2 regions of the Roseibium sp. JB4-4 genome follow, and region 2 is predicted to be linked to the other one. Evidence: riboswitches for the same ligand, from Rfam matches in the RefSeq annotation. Region 2 holds a riboswitch; the other holds the start of a gene.
The links. Region 2 has a riboswitch for S-adenosylmethionine ahead of ACZ1HV_RS08440 (O-succinylhomoserine sulfhydrylase). Riboswitches for the same ligand answer to the same signal wherever they lie in the genome.

Region 1: it holds a riboswitch for S-adenosylmethionine, as region 2 does, so the genes downstream of both, ACZ1HV_RS09830 (hypothetical protein) here and ACZ1HV_RS08440 (O-succinylhomoserine sulfhydrylase) in region 2, are expected to answer to the same signal.

Annotation. Positions count from the first base shown of each region.
Region 1 is NZ_CM146333.1:2,132,881-2,143,667, reverse strand. It holds gene ACZ1HV_RS09870 (glycosyltransferase) at 274-1,422, shown strand; gene ACZ1HV_RS09865 (ArnT family glycosyltransferase) at 1,433-2,932, shown strand; gene ACZ1HV_RS09860 (ChbG/HpnK family deacetylase) at 3,035-3,832, shown strand; gene ACZ1HV_RS09855 (Crp/Fnr family transcriptional regulator) at 4,030-4,719, shown strand; gene ACZ1HV_RS09850 (RrF2 family transcriptional regulator) at 4,716-5,150, opposite strand; gene ACZ1HV_RS09845 (group III truncated hemoglobin) at 5,247-5,744, shown strand; gene ACZ1HV_RS09840 (hypothetical protein) at 5,738-5,959, shown strand; gene ACZ1HV_RS09835 (acyl-CoA thioesterase) at 6,201-6,545, shown strand; gene ACZ1HV_RS09830 (hypothetical protein) at 6,552-6,848, opposite strand; SAM-I-IV-variant riboswitch at 6,890-7,014, opposite strand; gene ACZ1HV_RS09825 (ABC transporter ATP-binding protein) at 7,116-7,829, opposite strand; gene ACZ1HV_RS09820 (ABC transporter permease) at 7,777-9,063, opposite strand; gene ACZ1HV_RS09815 (efflux RND transporter periplasmic adaptor subunit) at 9,060-10,073, opposite strand; gene ACZ1HV_RS09810 (SlyX family protein) at 10,156-10,368, opposite strand; gene ACZ1HV_RS09805 (glutathione S-transferase N-terminal domain-containing protein) at 10,564-10,787, shown strand, end outside.
Region 2 is NZ_CM146333.1:1,834,760-1,845,546, reverse strand. It holds gene ACZ1HV_RS08465 (DUF1127 domain-containing protein) at 151-429, shown strand; tRNA gene ACZ1HV_RS08460 (tRNA-Gly) at 418-491, opposite strand; gene ACZ1HV_RS08455 (ion transporter) at 649-1,449, shown strand; gene ACZ1HV_RS08450 (IMPACT family protein) at 1,446-1,994, opposite strand; gene ACZ1HV_RS08445 (2'-deoxycytidine 5'-triphosphate deaminase) at 2,001-3,137, opposite strand; SAM riboswitch at 3,265-3,344, shown strand; gene ACZ1HV_RS08440 (O-succinylhomoserine sulfhydrylase) at 3,389-4,588, shown strand; partial or broken gene ACZ1HV_RS08435 (Stf0 family sulfotransferase) at 4,801-5,603, shown strand; gene ACZ1HV_RS08430 (CDP-alcohol phosphatidyltransferase family protein) at 5,600-6,208, opposite strand; gene apaG (Co2+/Mg2+ efflux protein ApaG) at 6,357-6,758, shown strand; gene ACZ1HV_RS08420 (alpha/beta hydrolase family protein) at 6,800-7,876, opposite strand; gene ACZ1HV_RS08415 (tellurite resistance TerB family protein) at 7,895-8,266, opposite strand; partial or broken gene ACZ1HV_RS08410 (lysine--tRNA ligase) at 8,524-10,181, shown strand; gene ACZ1HV_RS08405 (thermonuclease family protein) at 10,239-10,787, opposite strand, start outside.

The DNA.
Region 1 (10,787 bases), 300 kb from region 2:
ACAAGGGCAAGACGGGCGAAAGCGCCAGAAGTCACAAGGATTTGCTCATCTTAGGTATCGGAATGATGCAAAGCTGCCGGATTGCCTTGTTTGCTTCACAGTTGCCGTTAAAAGGTCTCTGCCGGGACCGGGGCAACGCCGCCAAGGGCCGAGAGTTCCAGTTCGTGTTTTCGAGTATTTAATCTCTGGCGGGCTATGGTCCCGGGCAAATTGTGAGAATTGCGGCTGCTTGAACTGCCAAGGCGGATAAGATGGCAGCGGATAAGGTTTGAAATGGACAGCGCAGTGCAAATGGAAGAGAGCAAGGCCCAGGACGTTGATACGCCGGCAACTGCGCGGTCCGCCGAACTCAGTGTGATCCTGCCGAGTTTCAACGAGGCTGCCAATATTCCGATCCTTGTCGGTCTTCTGGAAACTGCGCTGAGCGGCATTCGCTGGGAAGCGATAGTCGTCGATGACAATTCGCCTGACGGAACAACCGAGGTTGCGCGCAATATTGCTGCAAGAGATGCCCGAGTTCGGGTGATCCGCAGGATCGGAAGACGGGGCCTGTCTGGAGCCTGCATTGAAGGCATACTTGCATCTTCAGCTCCATTCGTTGCCGTGATGGACGCCGATCTCCAGCATGACGAAACCATGCTGCCCAAGATGCTGGATGCCCTGAAAAAGGATGACACCGATCTTGTGGTTGCCAGCCGGAAGGTCGATGGCGGAACGGTTGGCGAAGGTTTGTCTTCGATACGAGCCTGGGGTTCCAATATTGCCAATGGTCTGGCGCAAAAGCTTCTAAACGTAACGCTGAAGGATCCGATGAGTGGCTTCTTCATGGTCCGGCGCGAAAAGGCGGAAAGCCTGGCACCACAGCTTTCGCCACAAGGTTTCAAGATCCTGCTCGACCTCGTTTCCAGCGCAAACGGAGCGTTGAAAATCAAAGAGCTTCCGTTCACTTTCCGTGAGCGGCAGCACGGCGAAAGCAAGCTTGATACGCTCGTGACGCTTGATTATTTTGGCCTGCTGCTGGCCAAGTATTTCGGTGACGTCGTCTCTGTGCGTTTTCTGATGTTCGGACTTGTCGGTGCCAGTGGCCTTGTGGTTCACCTTGTGGCACTGCGGCTGTTTCTGCTGAGCGAACTGGAGTTCAATCTTGCTCAGACAGCGGCATCCTTTGTTGCGATGACGTCCAACTTCTTCCTGAACAACCAGCTGACCTATCGCGATCGGCGCTTGAGCGGTGTGCAGGCCGTGATTGGCCTGTTTACTTTCTATGCCGTCTGTTCGGTCGGCGTGTTGGCCAATGTGGGGGTCGCAAACCTGATGTATGCGGACCCGGCCTATTGGTGGTTTGCAGGCACGGCAGGCGCAGTCATGGGAGCTGTCTGGAACTATGCGGCCAGCGCGGCTCTGACCTGGCGCAGAAACTGACCCGGTAAAGATGACTTCACATATAGACCCAAAGAGCGAGCCGATCTTTCTGAGGCCGGCCGGTCTGGTGATTATCATTGCTTTGCTGACAGCCATGAAGCTGTTCGCTGCATCACAGGCTCATTTCGTAGAAGACGAAGCCTATTACCGGATCTGGGGTCTAAATCCGGCGCTCAGCTATTTCGATCATCCTCCAATGATCGGCTGGTGGATTGCGATTGGGCAAGCTCTGTTCGGAGACACGGTTTTTGCAGTCCGCGCCCTGGTGGTCCTGTCCGGCCTCATCGGTTCTCTTGCTCTTTGGCGAACAACCTCGATTTTGTTCAGCCGCAATGCCGCCGGTTGGGCCGTCTTGTTCCTAAACACCAGCCTGCTTGTGGGCATCGGCGGTATTCTGGCAACGCCGGATGCTCCCTCGGTCTTGTTCTGGGGCCTGAGCCTGTGGGCGCTGGCCGAACTTAATCGCTCTCAAAATGCAAATTGGTGGCTGGTGGTTGGCCTGATGGCCGGTTGCGGTCTTCTTTCCAAATACTCGGTACTCTTTCTGGGTGCCGGCATTGTGTTTTGGCTCATCTGGGTGCCGGGCGCACGTCGATGGTGGGGGTGTTGGCAGCTTTGGGCAGGAGGACTGACCGCTCTGTTGTGCTTTGCTCCTGTGCTCTACTGGAACCACGCGCACGAGTGGGCAAGCTTCTATAAGCAATTCGGCAGAGCGGGCGGAGGCGGTTTCACTTCGAAATATGTCTTTGAATTGTTTGGTGCGCTGGTCGGTCTGCTCAATCCGTTGATTGCTGTTCTCGCCGGTTTCGGTGCTTACCAAATGACGAAGGGCTTAAAAGCGAGAGAAAACGCACCATCACTGATGCTCTTGAGCGTTGCCCCGTTTTTGCTCTATCTGCTTTATCATTCCTTGCACGCGAGAGTGCAGGCTAACTGGCCTGCTCCCCTGTTTCCCGCCTTTGCAATCATGGCAGCCGTATTCGTGGCCAACGTTAGAATGCGCGCATTATTGTGGCAACGGGTTGGGGCCATCGGGGTCCTGTTGGGTGTCATTGTTGCTCTGACTGTTCAATTGCATGCAGTTGCTCCCATCACCGGACGGTTCGCGCGCAAGGATCCGACATTTCAATTGCGCGGCTGGACTGAAATTGGTGCTTCGGTTCAGGCGATTGCGGACGCCGAAGATGCCGCCTTCATTGCGACAACAAGCTATGGCCTGAACGGGCAACTCGACTTTCTTTTCAAAGACAAGCTGCCGGTTTTCCAGGTGACGGAACGCGTGCGGTATCTGATGACACCACCACCCGACAACAGCCTGCTGGCAAAGTCCGGACTCTATGTCACCGAAGATCGCCGTAACAAGGCGGACGACCTTCAGAAAGTTTTTGAAAGGGTCGAAGAGGTTGCCGAGCTTGAGCGCAAGGTTAAAGGTGTCAGCCTTGAAAGGTTGATCGTCTACAAGGTTGATGGTCCGATCGAGCCGGTTTTTGAGCCGGTCCGTTTTAGATAGGACAACTGCGGCATAGTGCTTGAGTTCACAACGGACTTGCATTGCGCGGGCGAATGACGCAGGGATGTGCCTGAATAATTGCTATTTGCCCGCCGGATTTAGATGAAGCGAATAACACTTGGTGCCTTGGATTACGGTCTCGCTTTCGGGGTTGACCGCGCCCTGCGCGAGCTCGCCGAAAAAGGGCGCTTGAGTGCTGTCGGCGCTCTTGTAGCTACAGAACTATGGCCCCGTGAGTTTCGCCCGCTGCAGGAAACGGCTGAGAAAGTCGGCAATCGGGTTCTTTTCGGCGTAACGATTGCTTTCAGTGGAGATCGAGTGTCACCGGTCAGCTCGCGTATGCAGGAAGTCTACGGCGAGAGGACGTTTAGTCGGGAAAAGCTCAATTTCCGTGCCTTGACCCGCTTGATGCCGGATGAACTTATGCTGGAAGAAGCCAAGGCGCAGCTGGCGAGGTACAGCGTGTTGATGAAGCGCCAGCCTGACTTCATCGCCGTTCGTGAGGGCCTGCTTTCAAGAATGTCGATTGCGCGCCTTGTTCTGAAGGCCGTTGATCATGCGGACTTCGAAAAACCGCCCCTTTTGATTTCGCCTGTTCAGCCCGGTTTGAAAGCGTTGAGATTGTCCCATCTCGCCAAGGCCCACAATATGAAGGTTTTGCCGAGAGCCGAGCCTTTGCCGCAAACGGACGATCGCGAAGAGCTGCAGCGCCTTTTGCACAATCACTTTGACGGTATGAGCGATCTCAGCTTTGTCGCTGCAATTCCCGGACGGGCCGATGATCGTCTCAGACGCGAAGAGCCGCGTAAAAAAATAGCGATCAGGGAGTGTCAGTACGAGGTTTTGGCCAGTACGAGATTTTTCCATACTCTGGACAAAAAAGACGTATTTTTAAACTAGAACTCTATTTCAACGAAAAAACGGCCCTGCGGGGAACAGAGCCGTTTTTCGTGGAGGCCTGGAAGGAGGGAGGGGCGACCCCGCTTCCATGACTTTAGATATAGGGTTATTTTGCTTGATTGCACGTGATGAACATCACAGGATTGCGTCTGATCCAAAAAAGTTCGTCGCGGCAACGCTGTTGGCAGGGGGTAGGTGTGGCGGAAATTAAAGACTTTTTGAAGAACAGCTTTTCACTTGAGGGGCTGGATCCGGAATTGGCTGTTGGGCTGTCACGGCTTGCGCGGCCCATGAAGATTGCTGCTGGAACAATTCTTTTTGAAAACGGAGACCCAGGCAACGGTTGTTATGCCGTGCTGGAAGGGTCGTTGAAAGTGTCTCTTTTGTCCGTTGAAGGCGACGAACAGTTGCTGGCCGTTCTCGGGCCAGGCGATCTTGTTGGCGAATTGGCACTCTTGGATGGCAGGCCCCGATCGGCGACAGTGAGCGCGTTGAAAGAGGCGCAACTCGCTTTCATTGACAAGGCGGCGTTCCAAAGGTTCTCAGACGAGCACCCGGCCGTCTATCGTCATATGCTATCCATCGTCGGAAAGAGACTGCGTCACGCGAATGATGTTTTGGCCGCGCGCTCGTTCCTGCCTCTTCCAGGCAGGGTTGCGCAAACGCTGCTCCAGTTGGCAGAAACGTTCGGCAAACCTCTCGACGATGGCCGGATGTTGGTGCACTACAAGCTCAGTCAGGCGGATATCGCCAATATGGCCGGTGCTGCGCGCGAGAATGTCAGCCGTGTGCTCAACGATTGGAAACGGGCCGGAACGATCAGCCGGATTTCAGGCTATTACTGTCTTGAACAGATCGAGTTTCTCGAGCAGGCCTCAACGCTTTAGCCAGTTGCGTCCAAGAGCCTGGCTTTCTGCGTTCCAACCAGAATCGAAGCCAGTGTCTGGCCATTAAGGCTGTCAAGAAACGCTTCGGCAGCCTGTGCCATTGCACCCTTCAACGCACAGCGTGGCAGGAAAGCGCAGGACACAGTTGATCCGGGTTTCAGGCAGGCGACCACGCCAAGATCCGGCTCAATCAATCGGACAACATCGCCAAGCCTGATTGCGTCTGGCGATTTTGCCAGTCTGATGCCGCCGCCACGACCGCGAGTGGTTTCCAGATAGCCGCCCTTTGCAAGATGCGCGACGATTTTCATCACGTGAGATTTTGCCAGCCCGAGCTGGTTGGCAAGCTTCTCGACCGTCTGTGGATGGTCGGACTGTCCGGTGGCCATGAGAATTCGTAAGGCAAAATCACTGGCCTGACTGAGGCGCATAGCAGCTTCCCGTAAAACATTCATCTCAGATGTTGATTTTAGTACGAGCTTGTGTCATTTAAAAGATGCATTTTAGATGAATGTTTAGAGAAAGCGATGCAAACCGGTAAATTCTCAGGCCGCGGTTACAAACTTGGCCGACGGCCGATGATCGACAAGGGCGACCGACTGCAACGTTATGAGCATGTTGACGAGCAGTCGATCCATGTGATGGTCCAGACATTCTATGGCTGTGTGCGCGCGCATCCGCGACTTGGTGAGATTTTCAACCGCCGGCTGGATGGCAAGTGGGATGAGCATCTGCCGAAAATGGAAACGTTCTGGCAGTCGGTACTCATGAAAAACGGAGCTTACAAGGGCAAGCCGGTGCCGGCTCATCTTAAACAGAAGGAGCTGGTGAGTGCGGATTATGCCTTGTGGCTTGGCGTATTCCGTCCCGTTGTACGGGAGCTGTTCGTGCCCGACATTGCCGACGAAATCATCGCTGTTGCAGAGCGTATCGCGCAAAGTCTGTGGCTGGCGACTTTTGGGGTTGCCGGCGCAGTGCCACCTCCAGAACTCAACTCGAAGCAGGACTGGATAGGGACATGTTGATTGCAATTGTGCTCGTCGCCGAAGTGCTTGTCGTTGTCTGGTTCGCCGTTTTTTCGTTGATGTTGCTGTCGATGTATCTGGATTCGCGCGACTTACCGATGCCACGGCTCGACACGGCAGGCCGGTCCCTGATTGGCAGTGCCAAGGCAGCATTCATCACCGGAATGCTGGCACTCGCAATCCTGACGGTGATTGAGATCCCCGGCTTTGCCTGAAAAAGGAGTTTTCTTCATATGCGCAAGAACTTGCTGCAGCGCGGCCTCCCGATTGTTCTGATCTGGATCGCTGCGCCACTACCCCTCTGGATCATGGCAATCATGATGCTGGTGATTTGAGTGACTTTGATCAAGTAGGACTTGTGATCTGTGCCGCGGTGGGTAGTCTCGACCTGTCTGAAAAAGGAGGGGCTCGGCCGTGACCGAAATTAAACCGAATGGCGATCTGACATTGCGAACAATGGCGATGCCGGCAGACACCAACGCTTCAGGTGATATCTTCGGTGGCTGGGTTTTGTCGCAAATGGATTTGGCCGGCGGCATCGCTGCCGGTCAAAGGGCAGAGGGCCGCGTTGTCACGATTGCGGTCGACAAGATGAAATTCATTCGTCCCGTGCACGTGGGTGACGTTTTGTGTGTCTATACAGAAGTGATCCGGGTTGGACGCTCATCCATGGAAATCAGATTGGAAGCCTGGGCCTTGCGGCACCGGTACGGGCATCGCGAAATGGTCACCGAAGCTATCTTCACAATGGTGGCGGTCGATGATGGCGGCAAGCCGCGCCCTGTGCCCAACAATGACTGACCAAATCTAGCGATCAGACAGGTGACGGTTGACAATGTCGGCGAACAGATCTTCGTCGACAGCACATGTGCAGCCATTTGCCCAAAGCTGAAGCTGGCTCTTCAACCTGTCCAGGCGTTCGTCCGGATGCAGGGCAGCCTTGTGCCTGGGCAGTCCACCAACAATACGCAGTGATTTGATACGCGCCAGAACACAATCTTCGGCAGCTCGCTGCCAGATTGACGTTTCGGCGAGTTCGGCATGGGCGCCAAGATGATGCTCGATCAGGTCTGCCGCACGACCGGCAAAAGGCTGTTGAGACAAAAAATCCTCCATCGGTTGCCCGAGGAGGACTGGCGCATGCTGTGAAACCGCTTGATTGCCGGATAGCCTCTTTGGAGGATCTTTCCAGCCGCATCCCTGTTGCGGAAACCACCTTGCCCGGTTCGGCAGGTTGGCGAGGGCGCCAGCCCTTCTCTTGATGATGATGGGCTTATGACATGTCTTCAAACCAATGGCAAGCGGTGGACCTATGACAAATTCACTTGTGATTTCAATGTTACCGACACCGAAAAGGTTGTTGAGGTTTCGCTATTGTTTGCGGTCGTAGTCAATTTGCCCGTCGACCAGGTGAACACGCCGTTCCATGCGATTTGCCAGGTCCATATCGTGCGTGACCGCAATAATGGTTGTCTGCTGGGTCTCTACGATTTTTTGCAGGCTTTCGAAAACCTGTTCGGTGGCAACGGAATCGAGGCTCCCCGTGGGCTCGTCGGCGAGGATCAGGTCCGGCGAATTTGCGAGCGCTCTGGCGACAGCCACACGCTGGCGTTGACCTCCGGAAAGTTGCTCTGGCCGGCGGTTCAGGAAGTCCTCAAGCCCAAGCCCGGCCAGCAGACCCTCCGCGTGTTCATGCTGCTCCTTCGGCGGCAGCTTTCCAAGCCGCTGCATCGGGATCATGACATTCTCCAGCGCTGTGAATTCCGGCAAAAGAAAATGAAACTGGAATACGAAGCCAATCTTTTCCAACCGTATGTGCGCAAGCTCGCCGGAAGACAGACGGTCGGTTTCTGTACCGGAAATCCACACCTCGCCCCCTGTCGGTCTGTCGAGCAGGCCGAGCAGATAAAGCAATGAGGATTTCCCGGAACCGGAAGGTCCGGTGATTGCGACAAACTCCGAATGACCGATCCGCAAACTGACATCCTTGACCAGCGTGACAGGAACAACAGCGGGCAATATGCGGGTCAGGTCACGTGTTTCCAGCAGCGGATGTTCTATCGGTGCGGCAGCGGGAGCAGTCACGTGGCCCCCGGATAATGTCAACGGGATTGAGACGAGCGGCCTTGCGGGCAGGTATCAGGCCGGCGATTGCAGAAGAAAACAGCGCCAGAAGGCAGGCGATCACGTAGTGCAAAACCGAAAAATAGATCGGCAAGCGGGTCACCTCGACATCCGTCGTGAGTTCGAACTTGACCGTTGCGAGATAGCTGGAAAGGCCAAAACCCAGCACTGACCCGGCGATCGCGCCAAGCACGCCGATCACGAGGCCTTCAAGGACAAAAATCTGCTGGATGTCCGTTTCTGGAAATCCGAGCGATTTCAGAATCGCAATGTCCTTTGCCTTTTCATGAACGATGGTGGACACGATATTGAAAATGCCGAAGCCTGCCACAACCAGTATGGCGCCGACGACCGTGTACATGATGACATTGCGCACGAAGAAAGCCTCCATCAGTCCTTCATTCGCTTCCTCCCAGGAAACCGCCTTGTATCCGAGCTGCCGTTCGGCGCGGGAAGCCACATCATTTGCCTCGCCAATATCTGAAAGACGAATGGAGATGCTGTTGATGATGTCGGGTTTTTCCAGAAGGATCTGGACAGCTTTCAAGGGCGCATAAGCAAAGCCTTCGTCGCTGGCGGTGATGCCTGTATGAAAAAGGCCAACGATCTTGAACCTTTTTGCCACACCGTTCGCCGATGTCAGTGTGACGGTGTCCCCGACATCCGCGCCAAGTCTTTCGGCAGCTTTCCTGCCGAGCACGAGACCATTCGACGTTACCTCAAGATCCTTGAGCGAGCCCTGGCGCATGTCGTCTTCGATCTTGGAAACGTCAAGTTCGTCACGGGGCACCACACCGGTCAGAGTCAGCCCGATGTCCTGTCCGCTATAACGCAGCACGGCCTGGCCGCTCAGTCGCTGTGTCATGGAACCGTTCACCCAATCGCGTAAGGACGCCAGGGCCTCTGTCGGATTGCGAATACCGCGCAGATCCTCCTTCGGTCTCAGCCCGTGAAAAGCGACTGCGTCAAATCGTTCGCTGGCGGGCTGCAAGGCCGGAGCACGTTGTTCGTCCTGGATCTCGACATGCGGAATTGCCTCGATCAAGGTCGACATGAAGTCCCGTTGTGAACCCTCCATCAAACCTGCCATGGCAACGGAAAATCCGACCCCGAGCGCCACGCCAAGCGTTGACACAACAGTCTGTCGCATGCGGTTGCGGACATGGGTTGCCGCGATCCTGAACAAAAGAATCATGGCTCGCTCGCGGCCTCCGGCCTGACAGTCTGTCCCGCTTCCAGATCTGAATTGTAGGGAAAGACAACTCTTGCACCCGGCTCCACACCGGCCAGCACTTCAACGGCGCGTGTGCCCCTGATTCCGGTATCGACCTGAAGAAGCGAGACGGTGTTGTCTTCAGCAATCGCCTGCACGTGTGCACCATCGAAGGCGGCAAGCGGCAACAGCAAGGTGTCTGCTTCTTCATCTGTGACAATATTGATTTCAGCGGTCATGCCGATGCGCAAGGGTGTGTCGTCCGGAAGGTCCAGATAGACGCGGTAGTTCTTCAGCACCGGATCGCCCTTGGGTGTGATCCTTGAAACGGTTGCCATAAGGTCCCGTTTTGGAAATGCGTCTGCCTTGATGAGCGCTTTCTGGTCTTTGGCGACTTTCGGAATGTCTTCTTCATTCACCTCGGCAATCAGCTGCAGCGGCTGGGGTTGGCCGATCCAGAACAGAACATCACCTGGCTCCGCGACTTCACCAACTGCTCCATCCTGACGCAAGACCACGCCGTTCATGGGAGCAACGATGCTGTAATCGCGCAAACGTTCCTTTTGTGCCGCGATCATGGCATTGACGCGAATGAGTTCGCTTTGGGCCTTGTCGTAGACCTGCTGGCTGACCACCCGCCTTTCCAGGAGTTGCATTGCGCGTTCTCTGTCGGACTTGGCTAGAACCTGACGTGCTTCCAGCTCGGCCAGTGTTGCACGGGCATCGCCACTGTCCAGTTCGGCCAGCTGGTCCCCCTTGGCGACTTCCATGCCTTCGCAGCCGCATAGCGAAGTTATGCGCTCACGGATGATGCTGGTGACTTTGGCCCAACGCACGGGTTCTACAACAGCCGTTGCATAGACGACTTCAGCCGCACTGCCTCTATAGGGTGTAACGACTTCAACAGTGGGAGGGCGCGTATTCCACCAGGAGATGCCGGCAATGCCGGCAATCAGCACGAGCAGGAAGCCCAGATATTTCAAGACACGCATGAAGCACCTTCTTTGAAACTTCCGTCAGCATAGTGTTTTTGACAAAACCGGCTTTGGAATGGATCAAACGCCCAGGATGCCTTCAGTAGTGAGGCGGCTTGTCGATCTGGTGACCAGGCAGCACGTTGTCCATCAGCTCCTCGACCTGATCGGTCATGTTTGCAAGCACACGTTTCATCCGCTCTATCTGCTTGCCTTGCTCAATTACAACGGTGTTGAGTTCATCGATGGTGTTTGTCGCATGGGCGAGATCTATTTCAAGCTTTTCAATCCGCGTTTCGGTATCGTCCGCCATCAATATCTCCTTGAAAAGGTCTGACCCTGGTTCGGCTCTCCGCTTGAGCGCGCGAGCTATAAGGTGTTTGCGCGCTTGTGTCTTCCCCAATTATTCATCGGCGACAAACGATGGGTTTAAATGCGATGACGATGTCCTATATGCGCAGCGTAATCCGGCAAAGACCTTCGGAACAGAAATAAAAGAGAGCATCTAATGTCTGCATTGACCGACTACCCAATCACCAGAAAATGGCCTGCTCAACATCCTGAGCGGATCCAGCTTTATTCGCTGCCGACCCCGAACGGCATCAAGGTGTCGGCTATGCTGGAAGAAACGGGATTGGCATATGAAGCTCACAAAGTCGATTTCGCGACCAATGATCAGATGACCCCGGAATTCCTGTCGCTCAATCCGAACAACAAGATCCCTGCGATCAT
Region 2 (10,787 bases):
GTTACCTCTTCAAAAAAAGAAATCAGGTGCGAGAAATTATCACAATCTTCTATTTTTTGCGAAAAATTCTTGGTTAAGTGAGATGTTTGCGCACCGAGTGCAGCGATGCTCCCTAGTCTTCAATACAGTCAAGACAAAGGAGCACTCGAGATGAGCGATCAAACAACAAGTCAGAGCCCACTCCAATTCACCTGGGCGTCTTTCCCGGAACTGTTGCAGATTGTTGTTCGAAATCTTCAGCGCCAATCGAAGCGCCGGAAGGACGCGCAAAGCCTGGCGCAGATGCCGGATCACTTGCTGCGCGACCTCGGCCTAAGCCGGACAGATGCCTCAAGAATGCTGAGGAGCGAACTGACCACTGTTCCAACCGATTACAGCGAGACCGAGACGCAGAGGATTTTAAGGCGGCTGAATTGCTGGAGCGGGTGAAGGGAATCGAACCCTCGTCTTAAGCTTGGGAAGCTTCTGCTCTACCATTGAGCTACACCCGCGATGGCTCCGGGAGCTTTCTGCGCCGAGTGGACGGGTCTGTCAACTCAAGAAGTTGGATTTCGACGAGCTGTTGATCTTGCACTGCGGCAAAGAAATCGCCATGTTCGCGCGGGCGCAAACTGCGCCAATGATGATGGCACACTCCAGGTCGGATATATGCGAAACAAGGTCAAGGCGCTCGTCACTTCGCGCAATTGGGAATTCTGTATTATCGGGATTATCGTCCTGAACGCCATCACGCTGGGGTTGGAAACCAGCAAGACGGTGATGGACCAGGTTGGCGGAACGCTGGTGTTTGTCGACAAGGTGATCCTCGGGATTTTCGTCGTCGAGCTGATCTTGCGCCTCTACGCGCATGGCCTGAAATTCTTCAAGGATCCCTGGAGCATTTTTGACTTTGTCATCGTGGCGATTTCGCTTGTGCCGGCCAGTGGAAATCTCTCGGTGCTGCGTTCGTTGCGCATCTTGCGTGTCCTGCGCCTGATTTCGGTCGTTCCTTCGCTCAGACGCGTGATCGGCGGCCTGATTGCAGCCCTTCCAGGCATGGGCTCGATTGTCGTCCTTATGGCGTTGGTTTTCTATGTTTTTGCCGTCATGGCGACCAAGCTCTTCGGAGAATCTTTCCCCGAATGGTTCGGCGATCTTGGAGCCTCGCTTTATACGCTCTTCCAGATCATGACGCTGGAAAGCTGGTCCATGGGCATCGTCCGTCCGGTGATGGAAGCTTATCCCTATTCCTGGCTGTTCTTCGTGCCCTTTATTCTGTGCACGGCATTCACGGTGCTCAACCTCTTCATCGGTATCATCGTGTCGGCCATGCAGGAAGAACATGATGCCGAAGCCGATGCAAACCGGCAGGCGATCCATGACGATACGGGCTTGATCCTGGAAGAAGTGAAAGCCCTTAGAACCGAACTGAAGGCGCTCAGAGCCGAGGTCGACAAGACCAGATCCTAGAGGTCCTCGAGCGTCTCCTGGGGACCTTCAACGAGAAGACGTACACCGTTTTCCGTGTAATCGCGCGCGACAACGCTGAGGCCAAGCACCTCAACCCGTCGCTCCAGGTCTGAGCTGTGGGCGAAGTCCGCACTGAACTCCCTTTGCGCCATTTTTCTGAAAGGCACGAGATCGGCGTTGTTGATGGCGTCCTGAGCTGCGCCGGAATAGGCCCGCGCGAGGCCACCGCCGCCTAGTTTGGTGCCACCGAAATAACGCACAATCAGCACCGCGCAATTGATGAGCTCCGCCCCTTGCAGAACGCGCAAGGTCGGCATGCCGGACGTGCCGGCCGGTTCGCCATCGTCCTTGCCGCTTTCCTCTATCTGGTCACCTTCAAGAAGCCGTCTGTGAGCCGTGACCACATGATTGGCCTTGCGATGTTCCTTGCGAAGGTCGTCCAGCCGCTGGTCAAACACTTCAAATGGAACCAGATGAGCAAGAAACCGGGACTTCCGGTCCTCCAGAAAACCTTCGAACTCCCGCGTGACGGTCTTGAATGCCATGCCGGTCTATGCAGGCGACCTGAAATGTTTGGAAAGTTTGAGCGCCTGGCCCTGATAATTGGAGCCGATCCCTTCGCCATAAAGCGTTGCCGGGCGTTCTGCCATGTGTTCATAGACAAGGCGGCCAATGGTCTGGCCATGTTCCACAATGAAGGGCACGTCGTGCGACCGGACTTCCAGAACAGCGCGCGAGCCGACGCCGCCGGCTCCGGAATGACCGAAACCGGGGTCGAAAAAACCGGCATAGTGGACGCGGAATTCGCCAACCAGCGGGTCGAACGGCACCATTTCCGCAGCGAAGTCAGGTGGTACGTGCACGGCTTCCTGGCTGACCAGGATATAAAACGCATTGGGGTCGAGGATCAGCTCACCGCGTTGGCGGCGGTGGATCGGTTCCCAAAAATCGAGCGGGTCCTGCGCGCCGACAACATCGACGTCAATCAGGCCGGAGTGATGCTTGGCACGGTATCCGATCAGGCTGTCGGGACCATTGCCTTCAAGATCGATTGAAAGTTGAACGCCATTGCCGATACGCTCATTGCCACCGCTCATAAGCGTATGGGATTTGTGCACCTCTTCCAGAATGTCGTCAGCAATCAGGGACTGGCCACGCCGGAAACGGATCTGGCTCAACCTCGAGCCCGAGCGGACCAGGATCGGGAAGGTGAGGGGTGAAATTTCGGCGTAGAGCGGGCCTTCGTATCCGGCAGGGATAGTGTCGAAGGCAAGGCCGTTGTCGGTGATAACACGGGTGAAGACATCCAGTCGGCCCGTGGAGCTTTTCGGATTGGCGGTCGCCGAAATGTCCGCTGCAAGGGCAAGGCTTTCCTGCAGGGGAACGATATAGACACATCCGGTTTCAAGAACAGCGCTTTCCGAAAGGTCGATTGTATGAAGCTTCAGCTGCTCCAGCCTCTCGGCAACCCTGATCTCCGGGCCGGGCAGAAAGCTCGCACGAACCCTGTAGGCTTCGCGTCCAAGCCTCAGATCGAGGCTTGCAGGCTGGATCTGACCGGTGACTGGAGGTTCGGCAGCCGATATTTCGCCGGCTGCGAACATCTCCTGAATGATGCGTTCGGGCAAAATGCCGCTGGCTGAAAGTGCTGCGCTACCGTTCAAGACCTGACCCGCCGTGACGTTCATATGATTTCCCGCAAATTCCTTGCCTATCGTCCTTAGCGGATAGGGCGGCCCGCGCCAACAGGCTTTGTGCCGATGGCAGGCTTTTCGCCGAAGGAGATTGACCTTCGAAACGTTTTCACTTAACAAACAGGCTCTTCGTGGTGATTTGGGCCGGCCGGCTTGCAGCCACGTTAAACAAGTTGCTAAATAGGCCGGAGGTGCAAACCCCGGTCTTGAGGCTGGGGTTTTTTGCGTTTGGAGCAATGGAAGACATGACTGAGACCACCAAGACCGGAAACAAGAACTGGCGTCCTGCAACCGCACTGGTGCATGGCGGTACGATGCGGTCACCTTTTGGTGAAACCTCAGAGACCATATACCTCACACAAGGGTTCACCTATAGCGGTGCCGAAGCGGCTGAAGCGCGCTTCAACGGCGAAGATCCAGGCTATGTCTATTCCCGTTATGCCAACCCTACTGTCAGCATGTTCGAGGACCGGATCAAGGGGTTGGAAGGCGCAGAGGCTGCGCGCGGGACTGCAAGCGGCATGGCAGCTGTCAATCTGGCGCTGATGGCGTCGGTCAAGGCGGGCGATCATGTGATTGCAGCCAAAGCCCTGTTCGGATCATGCCGATACATTTGCGAGACACTCTTGCCGCGGTTCGGGGTAGAAAGCACGCTGGTTGACGGCACCGACATCGATCAGTGGAAAGCAGCAGTTCGTCCGAACACCAAGGCACTGTTTCTGGAAAGCCCGACCAATCCGACGCTCGAGGTGATCGACATTGCTGCAGTCGCCGACATCGCCAGGGAAGCCGGTGCGCGGCTGATTGTCGACAATGTCTTTGCAACACCACTCTATCAGTCGCCTCTTAAGCTTGGTGCCGACGTTGTCGTTTATTCGGCAACCAAACACATTGACGGTCAGGGCCGTTGTCTGGGCGGGGTCGTTCTTTCAGATGAGGAGTGGATCACTGACGAGGTAATGCCCTTTATCAAGCATACTGGGCCACACATGAGCCCTTTCAGTGCCTGGGTTCTCCTCAAAGGACTGGAAACGTTGCCGCTACGCGTGGCACGCCAGACCGAGAGTGCCGGAAAGGTAGCCGATTTTCTGGCGGACCAGTCCAAGATCAGCCGGTTGATTTATCCTGGGCGCGCCGACCACCCGCAAGCTGATGTCGTTCAGCGTCAGATGACAGCCGGATCGACAATGGTTGCCTTTGAAGTCAAGGGTGGTAAGGAAGCAGCCTTCCGTTTCACCAACGCGCTGGAGACGATCAAGATCTCCAACAATCTTGGAGACGCCAAGAGCCTGATCACCCATCCGGCCACCACGACCCATCAGTCGATTGGTGAAGAAGCACGCGCGGAGCTGGATATTTCCGACGGCATCTTGCGGCTATCAATAGGTCTGGAAGATCCGCTGGACCTTCTGGAAGACGTTGAAAAAGCGCTCAATGCAGTTTGATGAGCGCGTGAAATTAGACGTACGAGCCCGGCCAAGTGCCGGGCTTTTCATTTGAGATGCTGTCCAGGGCCGTTGTGAAGAGGCAACACAGTAAGCCCGAACCATTGCGAAAGGAGCAAAACAGCGTGAACTGGCGCGCCAGTTGTGCCAAGGAAACCCTTGGATGGGCCGAAGAACGCCCATCGAATACCTGAGGGCAGGAAGTGGCTCAGATGACGGTTCAGTCCAAATTCGGTTACCAGGCCTATATCATTTGTACCTCACCCCGCAGCGGCAGCACCTTGTTGTGTAAATTGCTGGCGGCAACAGGCGTCGCCGGAAAGCCGGAATCCTATTTCCACGTGCCGACACTTGCGGCTTGGCAGAAATCCCTGAACCTTCAGTCCCGTGACTACAAAAAGAAGTTTCGGCTCTCAAGGCAGTCTTTTCCGCCTCCCGTTCCAAGGGTATGGGAGGAAGCAGTCTTTTCGGCCTGCGATTGCAGCGGAAAAGCGCAAGCTTTTTCTTTGACCGGCTCGAATTTACGCACCCGGACGCTTCGAGCGATCTGGCGCGCTTCGAAGCGGAATTTGGAAAAACATGCATCATCCATTTGACGCGGCAGGACAAGCTTTCCCAGGCGATCTCATTGATCAAGGCCACGCAAACCGGCCTTTGGCACAAAGCTCCCGATGGAACAGAGCTGGAAAGAACATCCGAACCGAAAGAACCGGACTACGACAGGGAGCTGATCCGCCAGACGGTTGAGGAAGTCACACTATATGAAGACGAGTGGAGCAATTGGTTTTCCCGGGAAGGGCTGGATCCCTACCGGATAACCTATGACGGATTGGCCAATGATCCGGAGACTGTCCTTGTCGATCTCATTTCGCATCTCGGTTTTGATGGCGCGGTTGCAAAGGGGATTCCGCTGCCTGTTGCCAAACTTGCGGACAAGGTGAGCGAGGAGTGGAAGACACGATATCTCCTGGACGAAGGTCTCAAAGGTAAAAAGCCAAATGAAATGAAACCCTAGTCTCTCAAGGCGGCGACGCCAATCAGGACACGGGCAGCGGCTGAGACGAAACACACAAAAGCAAATCCCCAGGCCAAAACGGGGAACCAGGCGGGAAGAAGAGCCATCAACAGGAACAGGGCTATGGTTTCTGCCCCTTCAGCCAGGCCGCCGAGATAATAGAGAGACTTGGAACCGCGCGCGTCCGTCGTCAGCTGTTTGCGTTCCGCCATGATGGCGAATGCCAGAAAGGCTGAGCCGTTGGCGTAGAAGCTGCAGAGAAGGGCTGCCGCAGGGAGGGCGTTGTTGGCAGGATCCAGCACAGCGAAGGCGAGCGGAATAGCGCCATAGAAGAAAAAATCGAGCGTGATATCGAGGTATCCGCCAAGATCGGTCTTGCCGGATGCGCGTGCAATCGCGCCATCAAGGCCATCAGCCAGCCTGTTCAGTCCAATCAGAAAGAAACCGGCAAGCGTTGCGCCGCAAGCAATTGCCACGGCTGCGACAAGACCCAAGGCGAAGCCGAAGAGGGTCACCGCGTTTGCACTGATGCCGGCAGCCGCCAACGCCTGACCCATTCGGTTCAGGGGCGGATCGATCAGAGGACGAATTCGGGCATCGAACATGTTGATGGTCACATAATTGAAAAATTCAGCGGTCTACATGCAAAATCCACTCGGAAATCACAAGTCAGTCCCTTTCACGCTTACGTCATACGCCTTATAAGCCCGTTTTGAATGAACGGGTCCTAACCCGGAAGCAAAAGGATTAAACGTGTCGGGCAGTTACAGCGCCACAACCGAAGGAATCGAAGTCTCCGTCGAACCTTTTTATCTGGACGATGAATCGCGCCCGGAAGAAAGTGAATTCATCTGGGCCTATATGGTCGAGATCCACAATGGCGGCAGCGAACCGGTTCAACTGAAATCCCGCTACTGGCAGATCACTGACGGTCTTGGGCGTCAGGAAGAAGTGAATGGTCCAGGGGTCGTCGGAGAACAGCCGGTTATCGAACCCGGGGAAACCTACGAGTATTCTTCACACTGCCCGCTGGCGACAGACAGCGGTATCATGGCTGGTGCCTATGAGATGGAACGGCCTGACGGAACGCTCTTCAACGTGACGATACCTGCGTTTTCATTGGATCTTCCCGACAGCATTCGGAGCTTGAACTGACGCGGCCTTTCGGCGCTTGAAACCCCAATTCAACCGAACTGTCAGTTTCCGGTTCGTGAGGGCGCGTGCTGCCTCGTCCATGTCGTCAGCAAATCCAGCGCTTCGGGCGCATAGGCGTATCGTCCCAACGCGAGAAATGCTGCCTGAGACCACCATGGCATCTGGCTTTCAAGCTGGTAGTTGAACAGTTCCGCGCGCAAAAGACTATGCGTACCACCTTTGATTACGCTGCTTCGATTTGCAGCGTGCCCGGATTTCAAGAGAAACCGATAGCGGCTGGAATTGTAGTCAGGGTCCACATTCAGATCTTCGCCACCGTGCAAAGTCAGTACCGGAATTGTGATCTTGGTCAGATGACCGGATGAGTCTGCCAACATATTTTTCCGAACGAACTGGAAGCGGCTTGAGCTCATTGGATCTGGCCCGGCAATTTCAAGGTAGTCCTGATAGTCGAAGTCTTTGTCAGCCATTTGGTTATTGGCGGCGGCACTCTTCGACAGCGCGGTTTCTATCTCGCCCTGGGTGGCACCGTCGTTTTCAAGACGGCGACGCTGATAATATTGGCCTTGCCGAAGCCAGTTGACGGCACCGCCAATGATGATTGCGAAATCTGCGCTGGTTTTGCCTGCGGCGAGGTCCGCAACCACCCAGCCGCCCTGAGAGAGGCCAAGAACGCCCTTGCGAACCTCTGAGAGGTCCTCTTCCGCCGCCAAAGCAATCAGTGCCGCCTCCGCAAGGCGCGCGCGCTCGGCGAGCGAATACTGCAGCCAGTCGCCCTCGCTTTTACCTATCCCTGGTTTGTCCCAGCAAAAGACTGCGATACCACCATCAAGGAGTGCGTTGATGAGCGGCAGATAACCGCCATTGGCAAACCTGTCTGCCGGTCCGTCGCCGTGGATCAGCAGTACAAGCGAAGTCGGGTGTTCAACCGGCAAGATCAACGACCCGGAAATCTGGTGCCGTTCGTCCTGAAAACTGAGCTCGCGTGTTTCAAACTTTGAAAGCTCAAAGTCTTCAAGGCCGGAAAGAAAGACCAAGAGTGCAGCTAAAATGATCGCCGCAAGACCGGCAAAGATAGTCGGGAAGATCCAGTTGCGCCTTGGCCTCGGCTTCTTCAACGCACCTGTCCGCCCTGCTTAGACCGAGCGATGGCGCGCAATTGCTCCGCGTTCGATCGCTGCCACGGTTAGCTTGTCGAGACTGAAGCGGTCACGAAGCAGCTGGAGAATGCGCAGCTCTTCCTGTTCAACGTGAAGATCGGCCGCTGCAACTTCGACAGCAAGTGCGTACGCCGTATCGTAAAGCTTGGCCGGAAGCACGTCGCCGACCAGTTCCAGCACCAGTTTGAGACCATCGTCTTCCTGCAGAATGTCGCCGCAGCGCTGCGCAGCCGGGATGATCCGCGCGCTGTCGTACCCTTGGAAAACCGGGAGCATCTTGACCACATCGCCAATCGTCGCCAGTTCCATATCGGTCATTTCGTTGTCCGACGCCGAAACGATGACCATCACATAGATGAGGGCTTCCTGTACGCTGATCGGCTCATTCTTAGTCACTATGCATTCTCCAGTGGCGCCGGTTATTTTCAATTCGAAGGCCCGGTGTATAGGCTTGGCGTGAAAGCTTCAAGTCATGGACTTGCGACATGTGATTGCACATGAATGCTGCTTGATCTAGTGTCGCGCCGCAGCATTTGGCCTGAAGTCTCAAAAAGCATTCCGTTATGCTGCGCAATTCATCCAAACAAACAGAACGAATTCAAAAAATGACCGACCAATCCCTGCCTCCGCTTGACCTTTCGCAAGACTTTGTCGAGGCGGCCCGGAAATCGAAAGCCTGGCCGTTCGAAGAAGCGCGAAAACTGGTCAAACGTATCGAGAAGCGGGATCCGGAAAAGCCGGTTCTGTTTGAAACCGGTTACGGTCCGTCCGGTCTGCCTCATATAGGAACCTTCGGCGAAGTGTTGCGCACAACCATGGTGCGCACAGCTTTCCGTTTGCTCACCGAAGACAGGATACCGACGCGTCTTCTTTGCTTCTCCGATGATATGGACGGCATGCGCAAGATCCCGGAAAATGTTCCGGATCGGGCGGCACTTGAGCCGTATCTGCAAATGCCGCTGAGCACCGTTCCCAATCCGTTCGGCGGGGACTTCGACAGCTTCGCTGCTCATAACAACGCGATGTTGCGCCGGTTCCTCGATACATTCGGTTTCGACTACGAATTCGCGAGCGCGACGGAGTATTACAAGTCCGGAAAGTTCGACGAAGTCTTGATCCTGGCAACTGAAAAATATCAGAAGATCATGGACGTGATGTTGCCGACGCTGGGGGAAGAGCGACAGGCAACCTATTCGCCGTTCCTGCCGATCTCGCCAAGTTCAGGGCGCGTGCTTTATGTGCCGATGAAAGAGGTGAATGCAAAAGACGGCACCATTACGTTCCAGGATGAAACCGGTGACGACATCACCTTGCCGGTGACCGGGGGACAGGTGAAACTTCAGTGGAAGCCGGACTTTGGTATGCGCTGGGCTGCGCTCGATGTCGATTTTGAAATGTTCGGCAAGGACCACATGACCAATGCGCCGATCTACGACAAGATTTGCAACATTCTGGGCGGAAAGGCTCCGGAACACTATGTCTATGAGCTGTTCCTGGACGAAAAGGGAGAAAAAATCTCCAAGTCCAAGGGCAATGGTCTGTCCATTGACGAATGGCTGACTTATGCAGCGCCTGAAAGCCTTGCGTTGTATAATTATCAGAAGCCCAAAACGGCAAAGAAGCTCTATTTCGACGTCATTCCGAAAGCTGTCGACGAATACTATACGTTTGCTCAGAAATACGAGCAGATGCCGGTGGAGCAAAAGCTGCAGAACCCGGCCTGGCACATCCACTCCGGTAACATTCCGAAGATCGATTTGCCGGTGCCTTTTGCCATGTTGCTCAATCTGGTGTCGGCCTCCAATGCGGAGAACAAAGACGTCCTGTGGGCCTTTATTTCGCGGTATGCGCCGGGCGTCACACCCGCGACGCATCCGGACCTGGATGCGCTTGTCGGCTATGCGATCCGTTACTTTGAGGACTTCGTTCGACCGACCAAGTCTTTCAAGGCACCCGATGAAACTGAACAGGTGGCGCTTCGCCAGCTGGACGAAAAACTGGCCGCCTTGCCACAAGACGCCGACGGTGCAGCCATCCAGGATGCAGTGCTCGATGTTGCGCGCGCAATTGAGCGATACCAGGATCCGAAGAAAAAGGCCCTGACGGTGGTCCCGGCGTTTCGGTTGCTTGGTTCTCCGCGCTTTACCAGCTTTTGCTCGGCCAGGAAAAGGGCCCGCGTTTCGGCTCATTCGTCGCTCTTTACGGGATCGCCGAGACCCGGGAAATGATCCGCAAGGCACTCGCGGGCGAACTCTCGGCCTAAACAGGAAAGGCGGCGCAACTGCCGCCTTTCAAAGCCTTAAGTGAATGGTCATCGGGCTTATTGCTGGGGAGCAATGGCGGGGTCGCCTAGGCCGAAGAGAGAGGTGTCGTCTTCCGGTGCTTCAGGGTCGGCTCTGAGGCTCCATTCGACGATTTCAGGCTCGATGACCTCGAGGCCGGGCAATGCCGCAGTCGGGTCATTTTCCCATTGTGTTGCCGGCAGGTCTTTCAGCCATTCTGCCTGCCATTTGCCGATCTTTCTTTCCTTGGCCTTGAGAGCCAGCTCCTGCAGATTGTCTGGCGCATTCTCAAGCGGGTCCGCCCATCCATAGCGGACCAACCGGGTGCTGAGATCTATCTTGCCCCTGCTGCAGGTTGCCAGGATTTGCCGGGATCCGAGGTCTTCGATCTTTTCGCAGCTGACCTTGAATTGACGGATCAAACCGCGCAGGAAAGTTCTGGCACGGGCTCCGCAAGGCCAGGTGCCGCCAAGGCGGGAGACACAGGTCTCTTCCGGCTCTAGCGGAATAATGTGAGCCAGCTTGACCGTAATTTGGTTCGCACGCAGCCGGCCACCATCAAGAACCTGCACCCTGACAAGTTCCAG